DNA from 4 places in the Shinella sp. AETb1-6 genome. Region 2 is predicted to be linked to each of the others. Evidence: riboswitches for the same ligand, from Rfam matches in the RefSeq annotation. Region 2 holds a riboswitch; each other region holds the start of a gene.

Region 1 (2,192 bases), on a different contig from region 2:
CCATCTCGGCGGCACCACGTTCCTCGTCTGCTATCCCGATCACGGCATGATCTACCGCTTCATTCCGAAAACGGCTGAAAGCTGCGAGATGGAGCTGATCTGGCTGGTCGACGGCAAGGCGGAGGAGGGCAGGGATTACGACCTCGCCAAGCTCACCTGGCTGTGGAAGGTCACGACGGAAGAGGACAAGGCGATCATCGAGCACACCGCACGCGGCGTGCAGTCGCACTACTTCGTGCCCGGGCCGATCGCGCCGATGGAGCAGAACGAGCTGCGCTACATCGAGTGGTATCTGGACGAGATCAGCCGCCCGTAATTGTTCTCATGGCTCGGAATATCCGGGCCATCGCTCCCTTCGCGGGATGGCCGGCATCGTCACGGCGATCGTCGCGCTGCCGGCGCGCGGCGCCGGTTATGCAGGTCGCGCGTGACGATTTCCGATCGCGGACACCATTTCAGGCGCGCCGCCGATCGAGGAAATATTGGATAACCGATCATAGCTGTTGACGCATTTTTTACCTCGTCTACTATATCTTGTGTTCGAGGTTCCTTCGATTCGAAAGTGTCGAGGGCTAAGATGGGAACCCGGGGCGGCCATGATGGCCGCATTGTCCGGGGCTGCCCCCGCAACTGTAAGCGGTGAGCGTTCATCCGATGATGTCACTGAGGCGCCAATGCCTTGGGAAGACGGATGACCGTGTCGACCCGTGAGCCAGGAGACCTGCCTCGCGCATGAACGTCCACGGGCGGGGTGTCCGGATGGCGAGCGACGGGTCGCGAATGATCTCGCCCCCGCGTCTCCCTGTGCACCCTGCTGAAACTGTCTCTCGGGGTGAAGCCATGTCGATCTTGTTTACAGTCTCTCCGCGCGTTTAGGCGGACGCCCCTGACCGGTCGTCCCGCGGGCGGTCGCTTATGTCTCTGCAATATTTCGAACGGTCATCGGCGGATGGCCGATCGCTTCCCCATGCCTGATCGAAAACGAGGAAAACCATGTCCATAACAGTCTATTCCAAGCCCGCCTGCGTCCAGTGCACCGCGACCACCCGCGCGCTCGATCGCCAGGGCATCGATTACAGCGTCGTCGACGTCTCCGAGGATGCCGATGCCTTCGCGCTCGTGCAGGGTCTCGGCTATCGCCAGGTTCCCGTCGTCATCGCGGGCGAGCGGCATTGGGCCGGTTTCCGCCCGGACATGATCAGCGCGCTCGCCTGAACGGGCCGATGGGCGGGCTCGTCTATTTTTCAAGCCGGTCGGAGAACACCCGCCGCTTCGTCGAGAAACTCGGCGTCGCGGCCGTCCGCCTGCCGGTCGATGCGACGGACGAGCCGCCGAGGGCGCAGGCGCCCTTCGTGCTGGTCTCGCCGACCTATGGCGGCGGCGGGGAAAAGGGAGCGGTGCCGAAGCCGGTGATCCGCTTTCTGAACGATCCGCACAATCGAAGCCTGATCCGCGGTGTCATCGCGGCCGGGAACACCAATTTCGGCACCGGATACGCGCGTGCAGGCAACATCGTCTCCGCGAAATGCGCCGTGCCGTACCTCTATCGTTTCGAACTGCTCGGAACGGATGAGGATGTCGACAACGTCAGACAAGGGCTGGAACGATTTTGGACACGATGACGATAGACAAGCCGGCAAAGGTGCCGGAAATCACCGCGCAGGACTATCACGCGCTCAACGCCATGCTGAACCTCTACGACGAGGAGGGCAAGATCCAGCTCGACAAGGACCGGCAGGCGGCCAAGCAATATTTCCTCCAGCACGTCAACCAGAACACGGTGTTCTTCCATAATCTTCGGGAAAAGCTCGATTATCTGGTGACAGAGGGCTATTACGAGCAGGAGGTGCTGGACCAGTATTCCTTCAATTACGTGCGCGACCTCTTCGACCACGCCTATGACAAGAAGTTCCGCTTCCCGACCTTCCTCGGTGCGTTCAAATATTACACGTCCTACACGCTGAAGACCTTCGACGGGAAACGCTACCTCGAGCGCTACGAGGACCGCGTCTGCATGGTGGCGCTTGCACTGGCGCGCGGCAACGAGGCGCTTGCCCGCGACCTCGTCGACGAGATCATTTCCGGCCGCTTCCAGCCGGCGACGCCGACCTTCCTCAATGCCGGCAAGAAGCAGCGCGGCGAACTCGTCTCGTGCTTCCTGCTGCGCATCGAGGACAACATGGAAAGCATCG
Region 2 (2,192 bases):
GGCCAAGGTCGGCAACCAGCGCGAGAAGGGCGCCGCGGGCGCGGGGATCGAGATGGTTCGTCGGCTCGTCGAGGAAGAGGATGCGCGGCTCTTGCGCGAGCGCCCGGGCGATCTGCGCCCTCTGTCGCTCGCCGCCCGAAAGCGAGCCCATTTCGCGCCCGGCGAGGAGCGGCAGCTCCGTTCGCTCGAGCGCGTCCCGGATGATGGCGGCTTCCTCCGCGCCCGATCGGCGCGCCGTGTGCGGTATGCGGCCGAGCGCCACGTAGTCGCGGACGGAAATGCGATGGTCAGGCTGGTCCGTCTGCCCGACAACGGCAACGCGGCGGGCGCGCTTGACCGGCGGCATTGCCGACAGCGGCTCGCCGAAGAGGTTGACCGCGCCGGAGGTCGGCCGCAATGTGCCGGCGAGCATGCGAAGCAGCGTGGTCTTTCCCGCGCCGTTCGGGCCAATGATGGCGAGACGGTCGCCCGGCTCGACGTCGAGCGACACGCCGCCGACAAGCCGGTCGCCGGAGCGGGTCTCGTAGGTCAACCGCTGACCGGAAAGGATGCTGCTCATCAGACGAGTCCCCCGATATTCGGGATGCGGGCGATCGTCTTGCCACGAAGGCCGTCCGGCCGCTGGCCCTCGTTACACCAGCCGTCTGGAAGGTCGCGATACTGGCAGCCGAAGGCGAGCAGGGCCTCGGCATCACCCTCGGGGTCAATATCTCCGAAAAGGTAGGTGGCCTTGGCGGGCCCGGCGAAGGCGACGGCGAGCTGGCGCGCGCAGCCGGCGAGGCAGGCCACGGTCTCCAGGCGGAAGCCGCCGGCCGGCGCATGCGGGCCGAGCCGCGCCAAAAGCGCTGACGCGGCCGGCTGGCCGGTCGCGTCCTTGCAGCGGCTGCAGGCGATGATGGCGTAGGTCCCGGTCATGTCATCCTTCGGCAGGCCGGGGCTGGTGAAGGATGATCGGCCGGCGCGCGCGGACGCGGCAACGGCGTCACAACGTTCCCCGGCGCACCCCGTCCGGTTGCTGTGTCAGATGACGGCAGGTCTCCTGGCTTGCGGGTCGAAGGGCTTGCCGGCCTTCCCGGTCCAGAGACCAGTGGCATGGATGACAAGACCTCACCGCTTACAGTTGCGGGGGCAGCCACGGTTTCGGCCCCGTTCGGGTCGTCCTCACCGTGTTCCCTATTAATCCCTCCGGCTTTGCCTCGGGAACCGTCCGCCCCAGATAGGGGGCGAACGGAATGCCTGTCAAGCGAAAGGGTCACGCGGCACGCCGGTCCCAGCTTGTGAAGGGGTCTGGCAAATTGCGCCAAAGCTCCGGCTGAAACGCGTCAGTGTCGATAATGCAGGCGTCCAGTTCGGCCCGGATCTTCGCCTCGTCCATCGGATCGGCGCCGATGAAGACGATCTCCTGCCGCCGGTCGCCCCAGACCGGATCGAGATAGGGTTTCATCATGGCGAGGAAGCCGGGATCGCGCGGCCACTGCTCCTTCGGCACGGAGGACCACCACAGGCCCATCTTTCCGGTGCGTACGAGAGCGCCGGCCTGGCTGATCTCGCCGACATAGTGCGGCCGCGTCGCCAGCCAGAAGAAGCCTTTTGCACGCACGACGCCCGGCCAGGGCCGGTCGATGAAGTTCTGGAAACGCACGGGATCAAACGGCCGTTTCGCACGGTAGACAAAGGATCGGATACCGTATTCCTCGGTTTCGGGCACATGGTCCTTGAAACCGTGCAGTTCCTGGAACCAGAGGGGATGCTGCTCGGCCTTCTCGAAATCGAAGCGGCCAGTGCCCAGCACATCCTTCAGGTCGACCTTCCCGAAATCGACTTCGATGAGCCTGGCATCGGGATTGAGGGAGGCGATGATCTTGCGTGCGGCGTCACGCTGCTCAGGCGTCGCCATGCCGATCTTGTTCAGCACCACCACGTCGGCAAACTCGATCTGCTCGACCAGAAGATCGACGAGGGTCCGTTCGTCTCCGTCTCCGGCCGTCTCGCCACGATCGGAAAGGAAGTCCGTCGAGCTGTAGTCCTTGAGAAGATTGGCGGCATCGACCACCGTGACCATGGTGTCGAGCTTCGCCACGTCGGAAAGGCTCTGGCCGTTCTCGTCGCGGAAATCGAAGGTCGCGGCGACGGGCAGCGGCTCGGCGATGCCGGTCGATTCGATCAGCAGATAGTCGAAGCGGTCCTGCTCG
Region 3 (2,192 bases), on a different contig from region 2:
GTTCGAAACGAAGACAAGACGGCCCGGCGCCTGTGCGATGGCCGACAGGAGGCCGGCGAATTCCTGCGCGATGTCGCGTTCCTCCAGCATCAGATTGGTGAGCCAGAGGGTCAGGCAATCCACGAGGACCGCACGGTCCGCACGCGCGACATCGGTTATCCGGGCCGCGAGCGCAAGCGGTTCCTCATGCGTTTGCCAGCCGTCGCCGCGGTCTTCCCGGTGCCTGGCGATGCGTTCACGCATCTCGTCATCCCAGGCGCGGCCGGTGGCGATATAATGACGCGAAAGGCCGGTCTCGGCGACCAGCCTTTCGGCAAAAGCGGATTTTCCGGAACGCGCACCGCCCAGAACCAGGACGGCTCCGGGCGATGTCAGCGTCATATCAGGCAGCCTTGGCGATCTTTTCGTTGGCAAAGCCCAGCGAAAGGCCGAGCACGATCCAGAAGAACAGCGTCGTGGCAAGGGCCGCGACGGCGAACTCCGCACCGAGAACGGCCGGAACCGCGCTGGAAATGTCCGACGGCTGCGGCGCGCCATAGACCTGCGGCGCGGCAATCAGCACCACCCCGGCGATCTTGGCCACGATGCCCGGCTTGAGGAACAGCAGGTAGAGCCCCGCCGCCGACAGCACGACCGCTGCAACCCACCAGATCTGACGCTGCGTCAGGTCCGCGGCCGGGAAGCCCGGCAGTTCCGGCGGCAGGCCGATGGCCGGCAGCATATGCACGGCAAGCCAGCCCGCAGCACCCCACAGCGCCCCGTTGGCGACCGTGATCGGATGGCCGGAGACAAGGCTGAAACCGGCAAGCAGCAGCGCGAAGCCTGCTCCCGTCACAAGGTTGGCCAGCAGCGTGCCGGAGAACCGGCTCATGCCGAACATGATGCCACCGTCTTCATGACCTTCGGCATCGTGGGCGTAGGCGACGGAGACAGGCGACAGGTAAGCTGCGACGTCGAGGACGACGGCGCCCAAGGATGAATGCTCATGCGTTGCGGCGGCGCCATCGGTGGACGGCGTGGTGCCTTCGGTGGCGGGGGCCGCCTCATCGCCTTCGAATTCTTCGGCGTGAAGGATGAGCGGCACGACGCGGGCCTCCTGGGCGGCCGTCATCAGGACGCCAGAGAAGAGCCCGGCCACCAGGGCGGCCAGGAGATAACGAACGATCATGTCAGAAACTCCTTAGTGGCAGGGAAAGCCGTAGGAGTGACGCGTATCGTGCGCGGTGTCGTGCAGCACGGCCGAATTGGCAAGGCCGGCGCCGAAGACGAGGAACCCGCCGAGCAGCAGCGCGAGAACGCCGGCGACAAGGCGATCGCTCGCGGAAAGCGTGATAGAAGACGTATTGGAAACAGCCATGACAACCTCCGTGCAGGCACCGGGGAAGCCCCTCCCCAGGTCGGGCGATATGCCCTCATTGGCTGGCAGGTCTCCTGGCTCGCAGCGTCCGGCGCATCAGCGCCTTCGGGCCACCCTCACCTTCCCAGGTCTCTTCACATCACGCAGGCGGACGATTCGTAGAAAAAGAGGCGTCCAGCCCCGGCTATCGTGATGCCACCCAGTGGCTTTTCCGGTCGGTGGGCGTTTCGCGCTTCAAGGACACCATTGCCCTCCCGCCCGCGAAATTCCTCCCTCCGGATGGGCGTCCCTCGCTGCTCTACAGTCGCGGGGTCGGCCGTGATTGCAGCGCCCTGATTGGGTCCGCCGCGTCACATTCCCATTTACTCACCGGTCCGTTTCCGGACCAGAGAACCATCCAATAGTCGGATGATTATGCCGCCGGCCGCCACAAGTCAATCGACAGCCAGCGGCATGGCCTGTGCCGAAAACGCCGGCCGGCCGTCGCAAACTCAATAGCCGGGGATGATCACCACGCCGCCGCGCCGGCGGTAGTAGCCGTCATCGCCGTAATAGGGGCCATCGTAATAGCCGTCGACCGGGCCTTCGAGCACATCGTATTCGCGCTGGTAGCGGCGCTCGCGGCTGGCCTGGCGTGCCTCGGCGAATTGCGCGGCCTGGCGCAGGGCAGCGAACTGCCGGCGTGAAAGATAGCCATCGGCGCGGTAGCCGGACGCACCCTGCCATGCGGCGATCGCCGCGCGGGTGCGCGGGCCGAAGACACCATCGGCGCCATAGGTGCTGTAGCCCAGCGCGCTCAGCCAGCGCTGCGCCTGGACGCGCGTCGAGCGCTCCA
Region 4 (2,192 bases), on a different contig from region 2:
CGGCCCGTTCCAGCTTGCGGCCGGTGCGCTCGGCGACTTCTTCGTAGCTGAGATACCGCTTTTCCGTAGCGCTCCAGGTCGGCGTGCGATCGATCCGCCCCGTGCGCAGGAATTCGGTATGCGCGGATCGGGGCGGGTTCGCGCGCTTGAAGGCGACAGCGTCGTAGTATCGGAAACCTGTCTGCTGCACCCGTCGCACCCCATCGTCGCGCCTTTATCGACGAAAGAGTATGGAAACGTCGTTAAGCTTTCCTTTCCGACAGCGTGCCGTTTCCAGATGCACCCTTTGTGGTCGCAATATGACAACCTGACGTCATTTGGCAGTCCGCTGCCAAAACTATACGCATAGCGCCGCAAAATTAGGCTCATCGCATTGAAACCTTTGGCTTAATGAAAGCGATGCAGATGGAACCCCTGCAAAGGCGGCTGTCGTCAAAACATGATGGCATGTCGTTTTCCGGCATGCCGCCCGGACATTCTTGCGGTTAGATAAGAACACTCAAGGTGCCCGCCTCCAAGGGAGGGGTGGAGAATTGGGAAGCCGGTTTAAATCCGGCGCTGCCCCCGCAACGGTGTTGGAGCAAGGTGCAGCAGGAAGCCACTGGACGGGAGGTCCGGGAAGGCGCTGCACCAGGTCCGGAAGGCATGGTCCCAGACGAGCCGCGAGGCTTTCTGTCCGGATCATGATCGGCCAAGGACACTCCTCAGCCCGGAAACCAGCCTGGAGTAACGATCGTGACTGGCTGCGGCGGGCGGCCGGGAAGCGTGCAGACCGTGCGGCTTGCCGCCCGGATGCCGTCTCCTCAGCGCGCCTCGGCAAATTATTGGATATTCTGAGGATCCGGCATGGACATTCACAGCGACGTGCTCCGCAAGCTCAAGAACCGGCGCGAAGGCCACAGCCTCGAGCAGGCTTTCTACATCGACCCCGATTACTACAAGCTCGATCTTGAGACGATCTGGTACCGCGACTGGCTGTTCATCGGCCACGACTGCGAGATCCCCAAGTCCGGCAACTATTTCACGGTGCAGGTGGGCGATTATCCCGTCGTCGTCACCCGCGACCGGACCGGCACCGTTCGCGCCCTTCACAATTCCTGCCGCCATCGCGGCTCGCGCGTGTGCACGCAGCACAAGGGCTCTTCCGCCAAGCTCGTCTGTCCCTACCACCAGTGGACCTACGAACTCGACGGTTCGCTGCTCTTCGCGCGCCACATGGCCGAGGATTTCGACAAGACCCAGCACGGCCTGAAGCAGATCCACTGCCAGACGGTCGGCGGCTATATCTTCATCTGCCTTGCAGACGAGGCGCCCGATTTCGCGCCGTTCCGCAATCTCGTCGATCCCTATCTCGCCCGCCACCGCCTCGGCGAGACGAAGGTCGCTTTCGAGAGCACGATCATCGAGAAGGGCAACTGGAAGCTCGTGTGGGAAAACAACCGCGAGTGCTACCACTGCGCCGCCAACCATCCGGAACTCTGCCGCACCTATCCCGAAGCGCCGAGCGCGACGGGCGTACAGGGCGCCAAGGATGATCCTGTCATCGCGGAGCACTGGGCGAAGTGCGAAGCCGCCGGCCTGCCGAGCGAGTTCAAGATCTCGCCGTCTGGCCAGTTCCGTGCCGCCCGCATGCCGCTCATCCAGGATGCCGAGAGCTACACCATGTCCGGCGCGCGCGCCGTGCAGCGGCCGCTGTCGAGCGACGTGCTGGAAAGCCATATCGGCACGCTGCTGCTCTTCCATTACCCGACGACCTGGAACCATGTGCTGGCCGATCACGCCATCACCTTCCGCGTCCTGCCGCTCGGCCCCGAGCTGACGCAGGTCACGACGAAGTGGCTGGTCAACAAGGATGCGGTCGAGGGCGTGGACTACCGGCTCGACGAGCTTACGCATGTCTGGACGGAAACCAACGACCAGGACCGCCGGATCGTCGAGGAAAACGCCTTCGGCATTCGCTCGCCGGCCTACCAGCCCGGCCCCTACTCGCCCGAAGACGAGGGCGGCGTGATGCAGTTCGTCGAGTGGTACACCAACTTCATGGTGGAGCGGCTCGACGGCGCCAAGAAGCCGCTGTCGCGGGTCGCCTGACATGACGGCCACGAGCGATTTCCGCCATTTCGACGAACTCCAGCCGTGGAACGATCGCCAGCATATGCTGGAGTGCATCGCTGTCACGGTGGAGACGGCTG

What was found. A riboswitch is a leader RNA that binds a small molecule or an ion and turns the genes downstream of it on or off. The one in region 2 is predicted to bind cobalamin.
Region 1: it holds a riboswitch for cobalamin, as region 2 does, so the genes downstream of both, nrdH (glutaredoxin-like protein NrdH) here and GR158_RS16910 (DUF1636 domain-containing protein) in region 2, are expected to answer to the same signal.
Region 3: it holds a riboswitch for cobalamin, as region 2 does, so the genes downstream of both, GR158_RS00765 (CbtB domain-containing protein) here and GR158_RS16910 (DUF1636 domain-containing protein) in region 2, are expected to answer to the same signal.
Region 4: it holds a riboswitch for cobalamin, as region 2 does, so the genes downstream of both, GR158_RS14000 (aromatic ring-hydroxylating dioxygenase subunit alpha) here and GR158_RS16910 (DUF1636 domain-containing protein) in region 2, are expected to answer to the same signal.

The regions. Positions count from the first base shown of each region.
Region 1 is NZ_WUMM01000004.1:245,303-247,494, forward strand. Features, by position in the region: gene GR158_RS08930 (SRPBCC family protein) at 1-316, shown strand, start outside; cobalamin riboswitch at 527-744, shown strand; gene nrdH (glutaredoxin-like protein NrdH) at 994-1,215, shown strand; gene nrdI (class Ib ribonucleoside-diphosphate reductase assembly flavoprotein NrdI) at 1,224-1,622, shown strand; gene nrdE (class 1b ribonucleoside-diphosphate reductase subunit alpha) at 1,619-2,192, shown strand, end outside.
Region 2 is NZ_WUMM01000009.1:79,676-81,867, forward strand. Features, by position in the region: gene GR158_RS16905 (ABC transporter ATP-binding protein) at 1-559, opposite strand, end outside; gene GR158_RS16910 (DUF1636 domain-containing protein) at 559-915, opposite strand; cobalamin riboswitch at 1,012-1,223, opposite strand; gene zigA (zinc metallochaperone GTPase ZigA) at 1,253-2,192, opposite strand, start outside.
Region 3 is NZ_WUMM01000001.1:163,035-165,226, forward strand. Features, by position in the region: gene cobU (bifunctional adenosylcobinamide kinase/adenosylcobinamide-phosphate guanylyltransferase) at 1-381, opposite strand, end outside; gene GR158_RS00760 (CbtA family protein) at 383-1,168, opposite strand; gene GR158_RS00765 (CbtB domain-containing protein) at 1,181-1,357, opposite strand; cobalamin riboswitch at 1,404-1,770, opposite strand; gene GR158_RS00770 (peptidoglycan-binding protein) at 1,849-2,192, opposite strand, start outside.
Region 4 is NZ_WUMM01000007.1:32,461-34,652, forward strand. Features, by position in the region: gene GR158_RS13995 (DUF6656 family protein) at 1-190, opposite strand, end outside; cobalamin riboswitch at 486-740, shown strand; gene GR158_RS14000 (aromatic ring-hydroxylating dioxygenase subunit alpha) at 847-2,091, shown strand; gene GR158_RS14005 (hybrid-cluster NAD(P)-dependent oxidoreductase) at 2,093-2,192, shown strand, end outside.